3 regions of the Streptomyces sp. NPDC001920 genome follow, and region 3 is predicted to be linked to each of the others. Evidence: riboswitches for the same ligand, from Rfam matches in the RefSeq annotation. Region 3 holds a riboswitch; each other region holds the start of a gene.
The links. Region 3 has a riboswitch for cyclic di-AMP ahead of ACWCPI_RS06905 (NlpC/P60 family protein). Riboswitches for the same ligand answer to the same signal wherever they lie in the genome.
Positions count from the first base shown of each region.

Region 1: another riboswitch for cyclic di-AMP. It lies ahead of ACWCPI_RS35290 (M23 family metallopeptidase); the one in region 3 lies ahead of ACWCPI_RS06905 (NlpC/P60 family protein).
Region 2: another riboswitch for cyclic di-AMP. It lies ahead of ACWCPI_RS01960 (M23 family metallopeptidase); the one in region 3 lies ahead of ACWCPI_RS06905 (NlpC/P60 family protein).

Region 1 is NZ_JBSFEP010000029.1:6,209-13,045, reverse strand. It holds gene ACWCPI_RS35310 (MBL fold metallo-hydrolase) at 1-749, opposite strand, end outside; gene ACWCPI_RS35305 (Glu/Leu/Phe/Val dehydrogenase dimerization domain-containing protein) at 1,075-2,253, shown strand; gene ACWCPI_RS35300 (TetR/AcrR family transcriptional regulator) at 2,323-2,943, shown strand; gene ACWCPI_RS35295 (SGNH/GDSL hydrolase family protein) at 3,044-3,829, opposite strand; gene ACWCPI_RS35290 (M23 family metallopeptidase) at 4,147-5,097, opposite strand; cyclic di-AMP (ydaO/yuaA leader) riboswitch at 5,102-5,267, opposite strand; gene ACWCPI_RS35285 (alpha-galactosidase) at 5,568-6,837, opposite strand, start outside.
Region 2 is NZ_JBSFEP010000001.1:476,523-483,359, forward strand. It holds gene ACWCPI_RS01945 (bifunctional acetate--CoA ligase family protein/GNAT family N-acetyltransferase) at 1-450, opposite strand, end outside; gene ACWCPI_RS01950 (HPr family phosphocarrier protein) at 630-911, shown strand; gene ACWCPI_RS01955 (GntR family transcriptional regulator) at 1,201-1,896, opposite strand; gene ACWCPI_RS01960 (M23 family metallopeptidase) at 2,085-2,870, opposite strand; cyclic di-AMP (ydaO/yuaA leader) riboswitch at 2,883-3,048, opposite strand; gene ACWCPI_RS01965 (M16 family metallopeptidase) at 3,260-4,648, opposite strand; gene ACWCPI_RS01970 (M16 family metallopeptidase) at 4,645-6,024, opposite strand; gene ACWCPI_RS01975 (DNA gyrase/topoisomerase IV subunit A) at 6,547-6,837, shown strand, end outside.
Region 3 is NZ_JBSFEP010000003.1:347,118-353,954, reverse strand. It holds gene ACWCPI_RS06915 (M23 family metallopeptidase) at 1-130, shown strand, start outside; gene pcrA (DNA helicase PcrA) at 199-2,685, opposite strand; cyclic di-AMP (ydaO/yuaA leader) riboswitch at 3,226-3,378, shown strand; gene ACWCPI_RS06905 (NlpC/P60 family protein) at 3,387-4,562, shown strand; gene ACWCPI_RS06900 (hypothetical protein) at 4,714-5,067, opposite strand; gene ACWCPI_RS06895 (NlpC/P60 family protein) at 5,655-6,716, shown strand; gene ACWCPI_RS06890 (LuxR C-terminal-related transcriptional regulator) at 6,752-6,837, opposite strand, start outside.

The DNA of each region.
Region 1 (6,837 bases), on a different contig from region 3:
CTGTGGTAGATCCGGTGCTCGTCCGAGGCGACGGCCCAGGACGCCCAGAGCGTGTGCTGCGTGTTGCGCAGACCGCGCCCGCAGAAGTGGCGGGCCGGGGTGGCGGTCAGCGTGAGGCCGCCGACCTTCGTGGTCTCGTGCCAGTCCAGCTCGCGCAGCCGGTCTGCGGACACACCCCAGTGTTCGAGGTGACCGCCGACGCCGAGAGGCACCGCGAAGAGGGTGTCCGTGCCGGCCAGCGCCTTGATCGTCGGCATGTCCAGGTGGTCGTAGTGGTCGTGCGAGATGACGACGGCGTCGACGGGCCCGAGCGCGGTGAGGGGCAGCGGCACCGGGTGCAGCCGCTTGGGCCCGGCGAAGGGGAACGGCGAGCAGCGCTCTCCCCACACCGGATCGAAGAGGACCCGGTGGCCGTCGATCTCCGCGAGGACGCTGGAGTGCCCCATCCAGGTCAGGCGCAGTCCGTCCGAGGGCGGCTTCGCCAGGTCGGCGTAGGTGGTGGAGTGCACCGGCACCGTGCCGTCGGGAGCACGGCGGGGGCGGGTGTCCTTGTCGAAGAAGACCTTGGCGAACTCCACCATCGACCCGGACGGCCGGGTCCGGGCGGCGCCTCCGGGGTTCTGGAAGACCCCGTCCCTGAAGTGCGGCGATCTCTGGATGCGCGCCATGCGCTCACCGCTCGGATCCACGCCGAAGGCTTCGGGCCGCAGGGCGCGGAGCCCGGAGCTCGGGAAACGGAAACCGGCCACGGTACCTCCAGGTGGAGTCGGTGAGGCTTCCATTATGGTCGGCCCCTCCGACATCCCCGGATGAGCCCGGAGGACGACTCCCCGGCGCCCGACACCCGACGCCGGTTCCCGGCACCCCACTCCCGTGCGACTGAAGCACCCTCGTCCCGTCCCCCTCCCTGCCCCACCCCCCTCCATCCGGCTTCTCTCCCCATCACTCCCCCCGGCCCCCTCCACCCCGCTCCGAGAGCCACCCCGCATTGACATGTCCCCGCCCTCACTCCAATACTGACCCGTCGTTCAGTATCCGCGCGCGGCACGCGGCCCGCCCCTCCCCGGAGACCCCATGACCACCCCCTTTCTGTCGCTCACCTGGACCGACCACGTCACCGGCCGTCAGGGCTTTCTGGTCGTCGACCGGCTGGTGCGCGGCGTGTCCAGCGGCGGGCTGCGGATGCGGCCGGGTTGCACGCTGGACGAGGTCGCCGGGCTGGCGCGCGGCATGAGCATGAAGGAAGCCCTGCACTACGACCCGGAAGCCCGCTACATCCCCCTGGGCGGTGCCAAGGGCGGCATCGACTGCGATCCGCGGGACCCGGAGGCGTACGGCCTGCTGGTGCGCTACCTGCGGACCATGCGGCCGTACATCGAGAGCTGCTGGACCACGGGTGAGGACCTCGGCCTCACCCAGGACGTGGTCGACCGGGCGGCCACCGAGGCGGGGCTCGTCTCCTCCGTCCAGGCCGTGTATCCGCTGCTCGACGACGAGGCCGGCGCCCGTCGGCGGATCGCGGACGCCTTCGCGGTCGAGGTGGACGGCATAGGGCTCGACGAGCTGGTCGGCGGCTGCGGAGTCGCCGAGTCGGTGCTCGCGGCGCTGGACCGGGCCGGTGTGCCGTACTGGCGGACCCGCGTGGCCGTACAGGGGTTCGGCACCATGGGCGGTGCCACGGCGCGTTTCCTCATGCGTGCGGGACTCACCGTCGTGGCGGTCGCCGACATCAAGGGCACGATCGCCAACCCGGCGGGGCTCGACATCGAGGCCCTGCTCGCCGCACGGGACGCGTACGGCACCGTGGACCGGGCCGCGCTGCGCCCCGGCGACCGCGAGCTGCCGGGCGAAGCGTGGCTGTCTGCCGAGGCGGAGGTGCTGGTGCCGGCTGCCGTGTCGTACGCGATCGACGTCACGAACCAGGGCCGGATCACCGCCCGCTGGATCGCCGAGGCGGCCAACATGCCCGTACGGCCCGAAGCGGAGGAGCTGCTGGCCACGCGGGGCGTGACCGTGCTGCCGGACGTGGTGGTCAACTCGGCCACGAACGCCTGGTGGTGGTGGACGCTGTTCGGCGACCTCGACGCGGACGCTGACGCCGCGTTCGCCCACACACGGCGCTCGATGCGCGCCCTCACCGATCTCACCCTGGCCCGCGCCGAGGCCGACGGCACGACACCCCGGTGCGCCGCGCACACCATCGCGGCGGACCGGCTGGCGGTGATCTCCGACAGGTTCGGTTGGCACGGCTGAGCGCGGACGGCGTGTCCTCACCGGGACACGGCCCGAGGCCGGCGGGTGCCGAGGCTTTAGGGTGACGGCGTGGCAAGAGTGCGGTTGAGCGTGGCGGAGCGGCGCGAGGAGTTGCTGCGGGCCGCCGTCGAGCAGATAGAGGCGCGGGGCGTGACGGCGGTCAGGATCGCCGACGTGGCCTCGGCGCTCGGGGTGAGCAACGCCCTGGTGCTCTACCACTTCGACACCAAGGAGAAGCTGGTCGCCGCCGCGTTCTCGTACGCCGCCGAGGGTGATCTGACCCGTCTGCGGAAGATCCTCGGCCGTCGTACGACGGCGTTGCGACGGTTGCGGGCCGCCGTGCGCTGGTACGCGCCGACCGGCCAGGCCAAGGGCTGGCGGCTGTGGATCGAGGGCTGGGCGGCGGCGTTGCGCGAGCCCGCGCTGCAGGAGGTCACACGGGACCTCGACCGGCAGTGGAAGGCCGCCCTCACCGAGGTGCTCGCGCAGGGCGTGGCCGCGGGTGAGTTCGACTGCCCGGACCCCACCGGCACGGCCCTGCGCCTCACGGCGCTTCTCGACGGGCTCGCCGTGCAGTTGACGTCGTACTCCGGCGCGGTGTCACGCGCGCGTGCCCGGGAGTGGGTGGACGAGGCGCTGGCCCGGGAACTGGGGCTGGAGCGGGAGGCGTTGGCGGCGGCGACGCGGTGAGGCCGCCGACCTCCCGCCGACCGGTCGGCGCCGGCACCCGGCGGCCGTGCGGGCCGCGCCCCCTGGAACCGGGCACGGCCCACGTCGCCGGAGCGCCGGCTCAAGCCACCGCGTCGATCCGCATCTTGATGTCGTCCGGCGACAGTGCGCCCTTGGCCGTCACATGGTCGCCCGAGGACTCTCCGCGCAGCCGACGCCCGATCCAGGGCACCAGGTACTCGCGCGCCCACTGGACGTCGTCCCGCCGGATCTCCAGAGTGCCGCGCGGCGGGAGCGGCGGCCAGGGCTGGTCGGGGTCGGCCGGCACATCGAGGCCGAGGACCTGGCCCGCGCGCAAGGCCACGCGCGTGTGCCCTTCCGGAGACAGGTGGAGCCGGTCGTGGTCCCAGGCGCGCCGGTCCTGAACGGTCTTCAGGGACCACAGGTCGAGCACCGGACAGCCGTACCGGTCGGCGATGGCCCGCACATGGCCGTTGTACGTGGCGATCTTGCCGCGCAGATGCTTCAGCACGGGCACGCCACGGGTGTCGAATCCGGTCGTCACCATGACGGTGCCGACCGCGGAGGTCAACCGGGCGACGGCCCGCTCGAACCGCTCGGCGACCTCGTCGGGGTCGGTGCCGGGCCGGATGATGTCGTTGCCGCCCGCGCAGAAGGAGACCAGGTCCGGGGCCATTTCGATGGCCTGCGGGAGCTGGTCCGCCACGATCTGGTCGAGCAGTTTGCCGCGCACGGCGAGGTTGGTGTAGTCGAAGTCGCCCTCGGGCCGCCGGTCCGCGAGGAGGACCGCGAACCGGTCGGCCCAGCCGACGAACGCCCCGTCGGGGCCGGGGTCGCCGACGCCCTCGGTGAAGCTGTCCCCCACCGCGACGTACGACCCGATCACTGATCTGCTGTCACTCTTCGAATCGTCTGCCACATCGGCACATGATTCACCTTCGAATGTGACCTACGCGACCGTAGGGCAGGGTTGACGAGCGGTGAGATAAGCCACTTCCCAAGTGTTCGCCAAACCCGGAATAACCCTTTGGTCAGGTGCGTTGCGGACGCAGCCACCGGACCCGGAAGTCGCCGACCCGGAAGTGGCTCCACACGGTCCGGACGGCGAGCCGACCTCCCCTCGGACACGCCGAAGGCCGGACCCCGGGATCGGGGTCCGGCCTTCGGCTGCGTGTCAGGCAGACGGCGTCGGCAAGACGACCGTCAGCCGATGGCGACGCCCTTCGAACGGAGGTAGGCGACCGGGTCGAGGTCCGAGCCGTAGTCCGGGGTGGTGCGGATCTCGAAGTGCAGGTGCGGGCCGGTCGAGTTGCCGGTCGAGCCGGAGAGGCCGACCTGCTGGCCCGCGGTGACGGACTGGCCGCTCGACACCGAGAGGGACGACAGGTGGGCGTACTGGGCGTAGCGGCCGTCGGCGAGCTGGATGACGACCTGGTTGCCGTACGCGCCGGCCCAGCCGGCGGAGACGACCGTGCCGGCGCCCACGGCCTTCAGCGACGTGCCGGTCGGGACGACGAAGTCGACGCCGGTGTGGTAGCCGCTGGACCACATGCTGCCCGCGACCTTGTAGGCGGTGCCGACGGCGGCACCGGCCACGGGTGCCGTGAAGCCATTGGCGGTGCCGGTGGTGTCGGCGCTCTGCGCTGCCGTGGTCGCCTTCGACGCGGTGGACTTGGAGGACTTGGAGGACTGGGACGACTTGGACGGCTTGGACGGCTTGGAAGCGGTCGAGCCGGAGGACGGCGCCGGCGACTTGGGGGCGCTCGGCGCGGCCTTGCCACCGAGGGTGAGCTTCAGACCGGGGTGGATCAGCGCCGGGTCGTCACCGACGGCCTCACGGTTGTCGGCGTAGAGCTTCTTCCAGCCGCCCTCGACGTTCTGCTCGTCGGCGATCTTCGAAAGGTAGTCGCCGACCTTCACGGAATAGGTCCGCGCATCCGCCTTCTTCGCCGTTTCCTTCTTCTCGGCGGCTTTCTGTCCGGCGACCGGAAGGGCCTGAACGGCCTTTTCCGAAACGGTCTGCGAAGGAGCGGCGTGGGCGCCGGTGGCACCGATGAGCGGGAGGGCGAGAGCGGCGCCACCGGTTCCGGCGACGGCGATGGAGCGGGTGAAGCGCGGGGACTTCGGACGGCGGTGCTTACCCTTCGCGGGCATGGCGAATTCCTCTCCGGCGCCTGCGAGGTGAGCTGTCGGGTGCGGGCTGGAGATGCCCGGCCGCGTCGGGACGCGACTTGACCCCAAGCCGTTCCGGAGACCGGAACAGGCGGTTGTACCTGTGGGTCCCCCGCTCCTGCCGTACACGGGTGAGTTAGCGCGGAATCCGGTCGGCGGCAGGATTCGGCGTCCGTCCGGATGGGTGGCGAACGTAAGCGAGGAAGACGCGCGGGAACAAGTGAGGGGTTCCGTCCGAATGCGTTCCTGTTGATCCCTTGTGGGAATTATCGGTCACCCTCCGTTGATTAGCGGGGCACCTCCCGACACAAAGCTCCTTGAAACACATATGGATTACGTGAACATGACCAGCAACGCACCGTCACGATTATGACGCTGCTCACGTGACACTGCTCCAGCTTCCTTCACTCCGGAGCGAGTTGGAATGAAGGAGCTGAATTCGGACAGAACCCCTAGATGCGACGCAGTCGGATAACCGTCGCATCAAGGTCGCCACGCAATCCGACCTTCAGTCCGTGATGCAGCAGTACGGCACCTCTGTGCGTTTCGCCCGTTTCAAGGCATTCATACGATGCTGTCGGGTCGAGCGCACGCAGCCGCAGCGCCGGGACGGGCTCGCCGAACCGCTGGGCCTGGAGCCAGGCGAGGACGACCGCGTCGCCTCCGCGCACGTACTGCACCGCGCTCAGCCCACCCTTCGGAGGCCGCAGCCGGTAGAGGTCGCCGTGCTGCACCACGGGCCTGATCTCCTTGTAGAGCGCCACCCACTCCCGCGCTTCGGCGAGTTCCTCCTCGCTCCAGCGGGCGAGGTCGCCGCCGACCCCGAGCACCCCGGCCATGGCGCTCACGAAACGGAAGCGCAGGGAGCTCGCACGGTGATTGAGCATGGCGTTGGGGCTGTCGGTGACCCAGGCGGCCATGGCGCGGGCGGGGTGGACCTGGCTGAAGCCGTGCTGGACGGCCAGCCGGTCGAGCGGGTCGGTGTTGTCCGAGGTCCACACCTGGTCCGTACGGCCCAGCACCCCCAGGTCGATCCGCCCGCCCCCACCCGAGCAGGACTCGAAGGCGACGCCCGGGTGGGCGGCCCGCAGCCGGTCCAGCAGCCCGTACAGAGCCCGCACGTGGTCGACCCACAGCCGTTGCGGGTACGACTCCCCGGGCCAGCCGGCGTCGGTGAAGCAGCGGTTGAAGTCCCACTTCACATAGTCGATCGGGGCGCTGGACAGGAGCCCGTCGAGCCGCTCCCACAGGTATTCCTGCACGTCCTCGCGGGCGAGGTTCAGTACGAGCTGATTGCGGAATTCCGTCCGCTTTCGCCCCGTTTCATATTGAATCCATGATGGATGGGCGCGATACAACTCACTGTCCGGATTGACCATTTCCGGCTCCACCCAGATGCCGAACTGCATGCCGAGCTCGTGCACGTACTCCGCGAGCGGCTTGAGCCCGGACGGGAAGCGGTCGGGGTTCGGCACCCAGTCGCCGAGTCCGGCGCGGTCGCTGGTGCGTGCCCCGAACCAGCCGTCGTCGACCACGAACAGTTCGACGCCGATGGCCGCGGCCCGCCGCGCGAGCACGCTCTGCTGCTCCTCGGAGATGTCGAACTCCGTCGCCTCCCAGGAGTTGAACAGCACCGGCCGGTCCTGGTCGGCGTCCGGGATGACGTACGAGCGCTGGTACGCGTGCCAGGCCCGGCTCGCTCCGCCGAAGCCGCTCCCGCTC
Region 2 (6,837 bases), on a different contig from region 3:
CTCGGCGGCGAACCGGCGGATCCCGCGCTCGCGCGCGACGGCGCCGATGTGCTCCAGCAGGGCGGAGGCGACACCGCGGCCCTGGTGGGCGTCCTGGACGAGGAAGGCGACCTCGGCCTCGTCGGCGGGTGCCGACGCGGGCATTCCGTCGGCGCCGATCCGGTCGTAGCGTACGGTTGCGATGAACTCGCCGCCCACCGTGGCCGCGAGTCCCACCCGGTCCACAAAGTCGTGGTGCGTGAAGCGGTGGACGTCCTTGGCGGACAGTCGCGGGTAGGGCGCGAAGAAGCGGTAGTACTTCGACTCGTCCGACACCTGCTCGTAGAAGCTGACCAGACGCTCGGCGTCATCAACGGTGATGGGGCGGATGCGTGCGGTGCCGCCGTCGCGCAGCACCACGTCGGCTTCCCAGTGGGCGGGGTACTCGTGCCGGTCCGAGGCGCTCTGCATGGGGCCCAGAGTACGGCTCGCGTCCGACAACGGCGCGAGGCAGTCCGTCCGGGACGTACGTGGGGTCGAGGCCGCGACCCCACGGTCACCTCAGGAGTGGTGCTTTGTCCTCTCCCGGCGTGCTTCACGAGTGTGGGAAACTGGTCTAGACAACCCTGAACACCGAAGGGCAGCAACACATGGCTGAGCGCCGCGTCAACGTCGGCTGGGCCGAGGGCCTCCACGCCCGCCCCGCCTCCATCTTCGTCCGAGCCGCCACGGCCACAGGCGTCCCGGTGACGATCGCCAAGGCCGACGGCAACCCCGTCAACGCGGCCTCCATGCTGGCCGTCCTGGGCCTGGGCGCCCAGGGCGGCGAGGAGATCGTCCTCGCTTCCGACGCCGAGGGGGCGGACGCCGCCCTCGACCGGCTGGCGAAGCTGGTCTCCGAGGGCCTCGAGGAGCTGCCCGAGACGGTCTGAACGACCTGAGCGGGTCTGGCAGCATGCGGTGGAGCCGCGTCCGTCCTTCCGGCGGGCGCGGCTTCGCTGTTTCCGGGCGGGGTGCACCACTTCGCGGTATAGGGCCTCGCCGGCTCCCCGGACCGGGCGTCACCTGTTCACGGTCGGGGCACGGCCTTTTTCAGGAGCGGCTGCTTTTAGGAGCGACCGCGGTTTTACCGCCGGACGCGCGAGAAAGGGGCAGCGTCCGTGAAAAGGGCAGCAGAAATACACCGCCCCGAATATCTCCCCTTTGTATACGGTGCCCGTGTTAATGCCGCAGGCTCTGCATGTTTACGGGATGTTGCGAATTCCTCACACGCTCCCTGCGCTCACCACCGGAGCCGAACCGCAGCCGGTACGCGGAGAGCGAGCGCTCGGTGTGCAACGCCGTGATCGACCGGGCCCGCTCGCCGTCACCGCGCGCCACGGCGTCCACGATCGCGCCGTGCTCGGTCCAGGACTCCATCGGGTCGACCGGCGGTTCCACCGCGTACATCCAGGCGATCTTGTGACGCAGCTGGGTCAGCATCGAGGTCAGGGCAGGGCTGCCGGAGGCCTGGGCCAGCGTCTCGTGGAACCAGCCGCCCAACGAGCGCAGATCCTCGCTGTTGCCCCTTCTGGCCCGCTCCTGGCCCAGCTTGACCAGGCCACGCAGCACCTTGAGATGGGCCTCGGTGCGCCGCTGGGCGGCCCGGGAGGCACCGAGCGGCTCCAGCAGGGTGCGCATCTCCAGCAGGTCGGCGGCCTCCAGCTCGGTCGGTTCGGCCACACACGCGCCCGCGTGCCGCCGGGTCACCACGAAACCCTCCGCCTCCAGGGTGCGCAGCGCCTCCCGCACGGGGACCCGGGAGACGCCGTAGCGGCGGGCGAGGAGCTCCTCGGTGAGCCGGCTGCCGCGCTCGTGGACCCCGGCGACGATGTCGTCCCGGATCGCGGTGCATACCGAGTGCGCCGGAATACGCATGACCGACCTCCGCCTTAATCCCCGTGAAACGTCGACGAACGACGTGTAGTCAGTGACTCTATTGCAAACAGCGGGAATTTCCGACGGGGAGCCGGAATCCATGGATATTTTTTGGACAGCCGAGCACCCCGGAAACACCGAAAGCCCCGGCTCGGTGAGCCGGGGCTTCTGGAAGCGGGACGGAGCCGTCAGACGTCCACGCCGTGCGAACGCAGGTAGGCGACGGGGTCGATGTCGGAGCCGTACTCCGCCGTGGTGCGGGCCTCGAAGTGCAGGTGCGGGCCCGTGACGTTGCCGGTGGCGCCCGACAGCCCTATCTGCTGGCCGGGGGTGACCGTCTGGCCGACCGAGACGCCGATGGACGACAGGTGGCCGTACTGGGTGTAGGTGCCGTCGTTCATCTTGATCACGACGTTGTTGCCGTACGCCCCGCCCCATCCGGCCTCCACGACGGTGCCGGCGCCGACCGCGTGGACGGAGGTGCCGCTGGCGGCGTGGAAGTCGACGCCGGTGTGGCTGCCGGAGGACCAGACGGCGCCGCCGGACTTGTAGCCGGTGGAGACGTACGAGCCGGAGATCGGGGCGACGTAGGACAGCAGGCGCTTGCGCTCGGCCTCACGGGCGGCGCGCTCCTTGGCCTCGCGCTCCTGCTCGGCCTTCTCCGCCGCCTTCTTGCGGGCGGCCTCCTCGGCGGCCTTCTTCGCCGCGGCGGCCTCCTGGGCGGCCTGCTCCTGCGCGTCGGCCTGGGCGTCGATCTGCTCGGCGATCGAGTCGTCGACGGTGATGACGGGGATGAGCCCGGTCTGCTCGACAGCGGGTTCGGCGGCGAGGGCCGGGGCGGCCAGGGTGCCGATGACGCCGGTGGCGGTGAGAGCGGCGACGCCGGCCGCGCGGGCCGTGGTGCGCTCGAACCGGCTGGGCTTGCGGTGCTTCCCGGTGGGGCGGTTCTTCCCCGTGGCGCAGGTGAACGCCATGTAGTGGCTGGTCCTTTCCTTCCCTCTCGCCTACCGGGTTAGCTGACGGGTTCGGAGCAGGAAGGTCTCCTACGGACCCCCTCGCGGCTCGCGCGGGCGTCCGATTCACCCCAGGGACTACGGGTGGGTCCCCGGCTCCCCTGGCTCGCGCCGTACGGGGACTCGGCGATGACTGTCCGGTGCCGCGGGTGCGGCGCACTGCCTGACGAACAGCCCGGAAGACGCTAAGCGGGACGACTTTCAATCCCCAAACGGATCGCGGCTTTTGTAGCGCATCCCACAGGTCAGACAGGCAACCTCTCCCTCAATTCGGGCATAAAGGTGCCCTGGTGACTGCGATGTCACCAGGGCACCTGCACGCGTGCCGTCGCCGGCGCCGCTCGGGTCCTCTACTCGGCTGTCACGACGGTGACTTCACCGATACCGAGGGCCTCGACGGGCTCCCGGATCGCGGCCGCGTCCCCGACGAGGATCGTCACGAGGCGGTCCACCGGGAAGGCGTTCACGGCCGCGGCGGTGGCCTCGACGGTGCCGGTGGCGGCGAGCTGCTGATACAGGGTCGACTGGTAGTCGTCGGGCAGGTTCTGCTCGACCTGGTCGGCCAGGGTGCTCGCCACGGCGGCGGCGGTCTCGTACTTCAGCGGCGCCACCCCCACCAGGTTCTGCACCGCGAAGTCGCGCTCGGCGTCGGTCAGCCCCTCGTCGGCGACCCCGCGCAGCACCTTCCAGAGGTCGTCCAGCGCCGGGCCGGTGTTGGGGGTGTCGACGGAGCCGCTGATGGCGAGCATCGCCGCACCGGTGCCGTCCGGGGCGGAACGCAGCACCTGCGCGAAGGCGCGCACGCCGTAGGTGTAGCCCTTCTCCTCGCGCAGGACCTTGTCCAGGCGGGAGGTGAGGGTGCCGCCCAGGCAGTACGTGCCGAGCACCTGCGCCGGCCATACGCGGTCGTGCCGGTCGGGGCCGAGCCGGCCGATCAGCAGCTGGGTCTGCACGGCCCCGGGGCGGTCCACGACGACGACGCGTCCGGTGTCGTCGGCGGTCACCGGCGGAACCGGCCGCGGCTCGGCCGCGGAACCGGTCCAGGCGCCGAGGGTGTCGCCGAGCAGGGCGTCGAGGTCGACGCCGGTGAGGTCGCCGACGACCACCACGGTGGACGTCGCGGGCCGCACATGCCGCTCGTAGAAGGCGCGTACGGCCGCGGAGTCGATGCCGGCGACCGTGTCCTCCGTGCCCTGGCGCGGGCGCGACATGCGCGAACTCGCCGGGAACAGCTCCTTGGCGAGTTCCTTCGCGGCACGCCGCGAAGGGTTGGCCAGCTCGTGCGGGATCTCGTCGAGCCGGTTGCGCACCAGGCGCTCGACCTCGGCGTCGTAGAACGCGGGTGCCCGGAGGGCGTCGGCGAGCAGGCCGAGCGCCTTGGGCAGCCGGGAGACCGGCACTTCGAGGCTGACCCGGACGCCGGGGTGGTCGGCGTACGCGTCGAGCGTGGCACCGCAGCGCTCCAGCTCGGCGGCGAACTCCTCGGCGGTGTGCTTGTCGGTGCCCTCGGAGAAGGCGCGCGCCATGATCGTGGCGATGCCGTCGAGGCCCTTGGGCTCGGCGTCCAGGGGCGTGTCCAGGAGCACCTCGACGGCGACGACCTGCTGACCGGGGCGGTGGCAGCGCAGCACCGTCAGGCCGTTGTCCAGCTCGCCGCGCTCGGGCGCCGGGAACGCCCAGGGCCGGGCCTCACCGGCCTGGGGCTGCGGGTGGAACTCCATGCTGGCGAGCTCGGTCACTGCGCCGACTCCTCGTTCTCGTCGGTGGTCCCGGCGGGGGCGGCCCCGTCGGCGGCGGCTTGAAGGTCCTCGGCCTCGCCGGCGACCGGCTCGTACACCAGCACGGCGCGGTTGTCCGGGCGCAGACGGGCCTGGGCGACCGCCTGGACCTCCTCGGCGGTGACGTCGAGGACCCGCTGCACGGCGGTGAACGCGAGCTGCGGGTCGCCGAACAGGACGGCGTAGCGGCACAGTTCGTCGGCGCGGCCCGCGACCGTGCCGAGCCGGTCCAGCCACTCGCGCTCCAGCTGGGCCTGGGCGCGCTCCATCTCCTCGGCCGTCGGGCCCTCCGCGGCGAAGCGGGCGAGCTCCTCGTCGACGGCGGCCTCGATGGCGGGGACCTCGACGTCGCCCGAGGTCTTCACGTCCAGCCAGCCCAGGGAGGGCGCCCCGGCCAGGCGCAGCAGGCCGAACCCGGCGGCGACGGCGGTACGGTCGCGCCGGACGAGCCGGTTGTACAGGCGGGAGGACTCGCCGCCGCCGAGGACGGTCAGCGCCAGGTCGGCCGCGTCGCACTCGCGCGTGCCGTCCTGCGGGAGGCGGTAGGCGGCCATCATCGCGCGCGCGGGGACGTTCTCCTCGACGACCTCGCGCAGCTGCTCGCCGATGATGTCGGGCAGCGAGCCGTCACGCGGCTCGGGCTTGCCGTCGTGCGACGGGATGGAGCCGAAGTACTTCTCGATCCAGGCGAGCGTCTGCTGCGGGTCGATGTCGCCGACGACGGTGAGAACGGCGTTGTTGGGCGCGTAGTACGTGCGGAAGAACGCGCGGGCGTCCTCCAGGCTGGCCGCGTCCAGGTCGGCCATAGAGCCGATCGGCGTGTGGTGGTACGGGTGGCCGTCCGGGTACGACAGCGCCGTCAGCTTCTCGAAGGCGGTGCCGTAGGGGACGTTGTCGTAGCGCTGACGGCGTTCGTTCTTGACGACGTCGCGCTGGTTCTCCAGGCCCTCCTCGTCGAGCGCCACCAGCAGGCTGCCCATGCGGTCGGCCTCCAGCCACAGCGCGAGCTCCAGCTGGTGGGCGGGCATGGTCTCGAAGTAGTTGGTGCGCTCGAAGCTCGTGGTGCCGTTCGGCGAGCCGCCCGCGCCCTGGACGAGCTCGAAGTGGCCCGTGCCCTTCACGCTCGCCGAGCCCTGGAACATCAGGTGCTCGAAGAGGTGGGCGAGTCCGGTACGGCCCTTGACCTCGTGGCGGGAGCCGACGTCGTACCAGAGGCAGACCGCGGCGACCGGCGTGAGGTGGTCCTCGGAGAGCACCACGCGCAGGCCGTTGGCCAGGCGGTGCTCCGTCGCGGTGAGGCCGCCGGATTGTGCCTCCGGTGTGGCCGTGTGACCCATGGGCAAGGTGTCCTTCCGGTCGCGTGCACTGCGTTGTGTCGAGCATGTCGTGCTCAGTTCCTGCCACTGTATGCAGCGTCCGAAGGGTCGGCGAAGTTCCCGGTCAGAACGATGTGTCCGGACGGTGGCCGACGCGGGCCGGGGACGTCGCGCGGGCGGCGCCGCGGCACGGCTCGTCACCGCGTGCCGCGCCCCCGGCGGGCGGTGGCGCCCGGCACGCTCCCGTCGGGCTCGCGCTCCGGCCGAGCCGCCTCGACGATCGTCCGGAACGAGATCACCCCGGCGAGTGAACGGTTCCGCGGCGCGCGTTTGCCCCGGCACAACCGCTCACGGCGCACGGCCGTTGGTGCCGATCCGTCCCCCCGGTCGCCATGGGCGGCCGGCGTCGGCGACACTTCTCGGACGCCGGGCGGGAGGCCGACATTCGGGTCCTGGTCGGTGGTTGTCAGTGCCACGGTCCACAATGGTCCGCGTCAGATCCGTCAAACGCTCGAGCGACCAGAAAAAGAGGAGCCGGCAGCGATGGCCCGCCGCAGCACGAAAACCCCGCCGCCCGACGACTCGTACGAGGAGAAGATCCTCGACATCGACGTCGTCGACGAGATGCAGGGCTCCTTCCTCGAGTACGCGTACTCGGTCATCTACTCCCGCGCCCTGCCGGACGCCCGCGACGGCCTCAAGCCGGTGCACCGCCGCATCGTCTACCAGATGAACGAGATGGGCCTGCGCCCCGACCGCGGCTATGTGAAGTGCGCCCGCGTCGTCGGCGAGGTCATGGGCAAGCTCCACCCGCACGGCGACGCGTCGATCTAC
Region 3 (6,837 bases):
TCCCATCGCGTACTCCGGCAACTCCGGCAACTCCACCGGCCCGCACCTGCACTTCGAGGTGCGTCCCGGGGGCGGCTCGGCCATAGACCCGCTGCCCTGGCTGCGCAGCCACGGGGTCGACCCCACGTAAGAGGCGCCCGCGGCCCCTGACTTGCCTGTGCGCCCCGCTCCACGGCGGGGGCGCACACGTGTCCGCCGCTACAGCTTCTCCACCGGCGCGTACCGCAGCAGCAGCCGCTTCGGCTTGGTGTCCCCGAAGTCGATCGTCGCCTCGGCGTTCGCCCCCGTGCCCTTGACGCCCGTCACGGTGCCGAGGCCGAACTGGTCGTGGGTGACCCGGTCACCGACCGCCAGCTGGACGACCGGCTTCTCCGAGGTGCGTCGCGTGGCGAAGCCCGATGCGCCCGACGCCGAGGAGCGCGAGCGGGACGACGACAGCGAGGCGGCCACGCCGGCCGCGGGACCGGAGGACATGGGCGCGCTCGCCCCCGTCCGCTTCCAGTCCACGTGCGCCGCCGGGATCTCCTCCAGGAAGCGGGAGGGCGGGTTGTACGACGGCTGCCCCCACGCACTGCGCATCGACGAGCGGGTCAGGTAGAGCCGCTCACGCGCGCGCGTGATGCCGACGTAGGCGAGGCGCCGCTCCTCCTCCAGCTCCTTGGTCTGACCGAGGGCACGCATGTGCGGGAAGACGCCGTCCTCCATGCCGGTGAGGAAGACGACCGGGAACTCCAGGCCCTTGGCGGTGTGCAGGGTCATCAGGGTGATGACGCCGGAGCCGTCCTCCTCCTCGTCCGGGATCTGGTCGGAGTCGGCGACGAGCGCGACCCGCTCCAGGAAGTCCGCCAGCCCGCCGGAGGTGTCGCCCTCACCCGTCTCCTGCTCGAACTCCAGGGCCACGGCGGCGAGTTCCTGGAGGTTCTCGATACGGGTCTCGTCCTGCGGGTCGGTCGAGGCCTGCAACTCGGCGAGGTAGCCGGTTCGTTCGAGAACCGCCTCCAGGACGGTCGCCGGTCCCGCGCCGGACTCGACGATCGTACGGAGCTCCTCCATCAGCGTGTTGAACCGCTTGACGGCGTTGGTCGACCGGGCGGCCATGCCGTACGCCTCGTCCACGCGCCGCAGCGCCTGCGGGAAGCTGATCTTCTCCCGCTGGGCGAGGGCGTCGATCATCGCCTCGGCACGGTCGCCGATGCCCCGCTTGGGCACGTTCAGGATCCGTCGCAGCGGCACGGAGTCCTCGGGGTTGGCCAGCACCCGCAGGTAGGCCAGGACGTCCCGGACCTCCTTGCGCTCGTAGAACCGCACACCGCCGACGACCTTGTAGGGCAGGCCGACCCGGATGAAGACCTCTTCGAAGACACGGGACTGGGCGTTCGTCCGGTAGAAGACGGCGACATCGCCGGCCTTCGCGTGGCCCGCGTCCGTCAGTCGGTCTATCTCCTCGGCGACGAACTGCGCCTCGTCGTGCTCGGTGTCCGCGACATAGCCGGTGATGCGCGCGCCCGCGCCCGCGTTGGTCCACAGGTTCTTCGGGCGGCGGGATTCGTTGCGCTCGATGACCGCGTTGGCGGCGCTGAGGATCGTCTGCGTCGACCGGTAGTTCTGTTCGAGCAGGATGGTCGTCGCGTCCGGGTAGTCCTCCTCGAACTGGAGGATGTTGCGGATCGTCGCGCCTCGGAAGGCGTAGATCGACTGGTCGGCGTCGCCCACCACGCACAGCTCGGCGGGCGGGATGTCGAACTCGCCGGGCGGCACGTCGACGGGGTGTTCGCGGGTGCCGACGAGTTCGCGCACGAGGGCGTACTGGGCGTGGTTGGTGTCCTGGTACTCGTCGACGAGGACGTGCCGGAAGCGGCGGCGGTAGTGCTCGGCGACGTCCGGGAAGGCGCGCAGCAGGTTGACCGTCGTCATGATCAGGTCGTCGAAATCGAGGGCGTTCGCCTCGCGCAGCCGCGACTGGTAGAGGGCGTAGGCCTGGGCGAGGGTCTTCTCGAAGCCGTCGGTGGCCTGCGCGGCGAAGTCCTCCTCGTCGATCAGCTCGTTCTTCAGATTGCTGATCTTGGCGCTGAAGGACTTGGGCGGGAACCGCTTGGGATCGAGATCCAGATCCCGGCAGACGAGCGCCATCAGCCGCTTGCTGTCGGCGGCGTCGTAGATCGAGAAGGACGAGGTGAACCCGAGCTTCTTGCTCTCTCGCCGCAGGATGCGCACGCACGCGCTGTGGAAGGTCATCACCCACATCGCGTTCGCCCGTGGGCCGACGAGCTGCTCGACGCGCTCCTTCATCTCGCCCGCGGCCTTGTTGGTGAAGGTGATCGCGAGGATCTGCCCCGGATGCACGTTCCGCTCGGCCAGCAGATGGGCGATGCGGTGCGTGAGCACCCGGGTCTTGCCGGAGCCGGCACCGGCCACGATGAGCAGCGGGGTGTCGGAGTGGACGACGGCGGCACGCTGGTTCTCGTTCAGCCCCTCCAGGAGCGCGGCCGCGTCGAGCGCCGGGCGTGGAGCACCGTCGCGGTAGTAGGCGTCCCGGTCCGGCGGCACGTCGAACTTCCCGCCGAACAGATCGTCCGGAACCGGCTCCGGAGCATGATCGTCCTCGGGCGGTGGCGGGTGTTCTTCCTCATGGGCCCGCGGGGCCTGGAGGTCCGCCAGGAAGCTGTCGTCAAAGAGGCTGCTCATCGCTCTCCGAGTCTAGGGCGCCCCACTGACAGCCCGCCCCCGCCCTGAGAACATCGCCGGATTCCGCACCCGGAGCCCGCCCAGGCCCGCACTCCAGGCACTCTCCACCACGACTCCCTCACGCTCTGCGACCAGTACCCACTCGCCGTAAGCGGTCGCACTCCTCAACCGACACCGGCCACCCGAATCCACGGCCGACGACCACACGATCGAGCTACCCGACCACGGCGAGGACCACGACGGACGAGAACCGGACATAGAACCAGAAGAGGACCGGACGAGAACCGGGAATGCGGCGGGAAGCCACGACGGAGAACCCGACCAGAAAGAGACAGACATCACTTCTCTCCCCGAACCTGAACAACTCCCCACAACCACCCACCGATCGACCCTCGACCAGGCCCACCTGACTCAAGGTCACGAAAATGTATCGGGCATATCGAACATCAACCTTCACAGGGGCCACACGAGTTGGCTACCGTGCCCGGCAGGCCGTACGACCCCCTCCGGCGAACGTCGCCGGGCCGCGCGGCCTCCGTCGAGTCCGGCGTGCCACCGCGCAGCCGGAGCCGGGGACCCACCTAAATTGGGGTGAATCGGCCACATCCCGTACAGGGAAGGCCGTAGGGCAACCCTTCCGAACCACCCGCCCGAACCCGACAGCTAACTCGGTAGGCGGAACATGGAAGGAGTCGCCTCCCTTGGCGTCGCACCGCAAGTCGCGTCCCGCTGGTACGCGCGTAGCAGGCATACGGACCCCCGCCCTCGCCACGGCGGCCCTCACCTCCGTGGCCCTGCTGTCCCAGTCGGCCAACGCGAGCCCCTCGACGGACGACAAGCCGAGCCTCGAAGAGGTCGAGAAGAAGGTCGACGACCTCTACCGCCAGGCGGAGTCGGCCACCGAGAAGTACAACGCGGCCAAGGAGAAGACCTCCAAGCAGCGCAAGCGCGTCAGCGCCCTCCTCGACGACGTCGCCAAGCGCACCCAGAAGCTCAACGAGGCGCGCGAGGAGCTGGGACGCAACGCAGCCGCCCAGTACCGCACCGGAGCCGCCGCCCCCGACACGGCGACCTTCCTCCTGGCGGACACCCCGCAGGACTACTTCGACCAGTCCCAGCTGATGGACCGTATGACCGGCCGTCAGAAGGAGGCGGTCGACGAGTACTTCACCCAGCAGTCGGCGACGATGAAGAAGCGCCGGGAGGCCACCCGGAGCCTTGAGACGCTCACCGAGTCGCAGAACGACCTGCAGGCCGCCAAGACCACCGTTCAGAGGAAGCTCTCCGACGCGCGCGAACTCCTCTCCAAGCTGACGGCCGAGGAGAAGGCCCGCCTCGCCGCGATCGAGAAGCGCAAGCAGGAAGAGGCGGCGCGCAAGGCCGCGGAACTGGCCCGGCAGCAGGCGGAGGCCGAGCGTCAGCGCCAGGAGGCCGCCCAGCAGCAGGAGGCCGCCCAGCAGGGCAGCGAGTCGGCGGACTCGGGCGCCTCGGAGGCACCGGCGCCCGACTCCTCGTACGCCACCAAGGCCGAGAAAGCCCTGGCCTTCGCCCGCGCCCAGATAGGCAAGCCGTACGTCTGGGGAGCCACCGGCCCCGACTCCTACGACTGCTCCGGCCTCACCCAGGCCGCCTGGAAGGCCGCGGGCGTGGACATCCCGCGCGTCACCTACGACCAGGTCGAGGCCGGCACCACGGTCCCCCTCTCCAGCGCCCAGCCCGGCGACCTGGTCTTCTTCTACGACGACGTCACCCACGTGGGCATCTACATCGGCAACGGCATGATGATCCACGCCCCCAAGCCCGGCACGTACGTCCGCGAGGAGTCGATCTACTACGACGGCGAGTCGTCGATCCACAGCGTGGTCCGCCCCGCCTGACGCCAGCCCGCGCGGAGAGGGCGAGGGCGCCGCCAGCCCTCTCCGTGGCCGCCGCCGTGGACGTCCCGCGGCTCAAGGCACCGGCGAGGTCCTGCACTGTGGACCTCCGTGGCGGCGTGGCCGGCGGTCGCGGTGCGGTCCTACGCCGAGGTCATGTCCACAGAACGGCGATGAAGACGTTCGCCACGGTCAGCAGCCCCACCAGTGCGAACAGGCGCTTGTCGACCTTCTCCTCGTCCCGCTTCACATAGACCAGCCCGAGGATCACGATCAGCAGCGCCAGCTTCACGCCGATCTTGATGTTGTCGACGGACTGGTCGTCCGCCTGATTGAGGCCGACGAGGATCACCCCGGTGACCAGCATGGTCAGCGCGCCGTGCAGCATCGCGGGCACGAACCGGGCGGCACCTTGGCCCATCGCCTTCATCTGGGTGAGGAAACCACCGAGCAGCGCGGCGATACCGATGATGTGCAGGCCGACGAAGAGGTGGATGAGTACGTCCATGGAGCCGGAGCCTAATCAGCGCCGCGAAACCACCCCACACCGCCCCACTCACTCCTCCGCCCTCGCCCATCCGACCTGACTCGCCCCCCCTCACTCACCGTCACCGCCGAGTGGCCCCCTCAGCGTCCGCCGCTCGCTCCCGCCTCCTGGAGCGCGCATATATGCGCCCCATAGCACCCCATCACCCCCACCGTTCCCGGAACCGCCACATCGGTCAGCACCCCATGCGAACCCGACGCCGCCGTCCCGGAATCACGCTCACTTACGGTCACCACCGGTCCGCTCCCGGCACTTCCGTACAACGCGTTACCGAACCGTCACAGTGAGGTTTAACGTCCTTCACCAGGTGACCGGCTCCCCACCGCCGCCCGGGCCAGGGGCGGCAGTCGGACACCACCGCCGAGAAAGTCCGGCGGCGGCCCGCTCCCCCTGTGTGGGCCGTCGCCGGACGCGTATCCCGCCCCCGGCGGCCGTACGTCCGCTCCCCAGGCGCTCGTGCGTCCACCGCTCCGCCCGGGGCGTCGTGCGTCCGCCTCCCACGCGGACGCACGGGACGAGGCGGTCGTACGAAAGGACGTGCAGTCCACGTGGCAGCGCACCGAAAGCCCCGTCAACGCTCGGTCGGCGGCAGTACGGCCCGCACGGCATGGACGATCGCCCTGGCGGGCGCGGCGACGGCGACGGGCTTCGACGGAACCGGACACGCGGAGCCACGACCGACACCGGAGCAGGTCAAGGCGAAGGTGGAGAAGCTGTACCAGGAGGCGGAGGTCGCCACCGAGAAGTACAACGGCGCGAAGGAGCAGGCGGACACGGCACAGCGGCGCATCAGGACACTGCAGGACGAGGCCGCCCGCCGAACCGCGAAGCTCAACTCGGCTCGGGACACCCTGGGTTCCATGGCTGCGGCCCAGTACCGCGACGGCGGCCTCGACCCCGCCCTCCAGCTCGCCCTCTCCGACGACCCCGACCGCTACCTGGACTCGGCGGAGTTCGCCGAACGCGCCGGCAACCGGCAGGCGACCTCCGTCGCGAGCGTCCGCAACCAGCTCCGGGAGATCGAGCAACTGCGCGGGGCGGCACGCGTCGAACTGACCTCGCTCAAGTCCCGCCAGGCCGAACTTCGACGGCACAAGAACACGATCACCGGCAAGCTGGCCACGGCCCGGGACCTGCTCGCCCGGCTGACCGCCGAAGAGCGGGCGCAGCTCCAGGGCAGTGGAACGGACCGCGCCGACCGCTCCTTCGCCGCCCGCGAAGCCCTCACGCCCTCCGGCTCCACCACGACCCATGCCCCCAACGCACGCGCCGCCGCCGCCATTTCGTACGCCTACTCCAAGCTCGGCAGCCCCTATGTCTGGGGCGCGACCGGCCCGGACGCCTTCGACTGCTCCGGCCTCACCCAGGCCGCCTACCGCTCGGCGGGAGTCTCTCTGCCCCGCACGACCTACTCCCAGATCGACGCCGGCCGCCGCGTCGCCCGCTCCGAACTGCTCCCGGGCGACCTGGTGTTCTTCTACTCCGGCATCAGCCACGTCGGCCTCTACATCGGCGACGGCCAGATGATCCACGCCCCGAACCCCTCGGCGCCGGTCCGGATCGCCCCGCTCGACGAGATGCCGTTCGCCGGGGCCACGCGGGTGGCATGAGGGGTGAACCGGGCCGGTCCCAGGGCAGGACGGGCTCAGACCAGGCGCCGCGCCGTCGCCCACCGTGTCAGCTCGTGCCGGTTGGACAACTGGAGCTTGCGCAGAACCGCCGAGACATGCG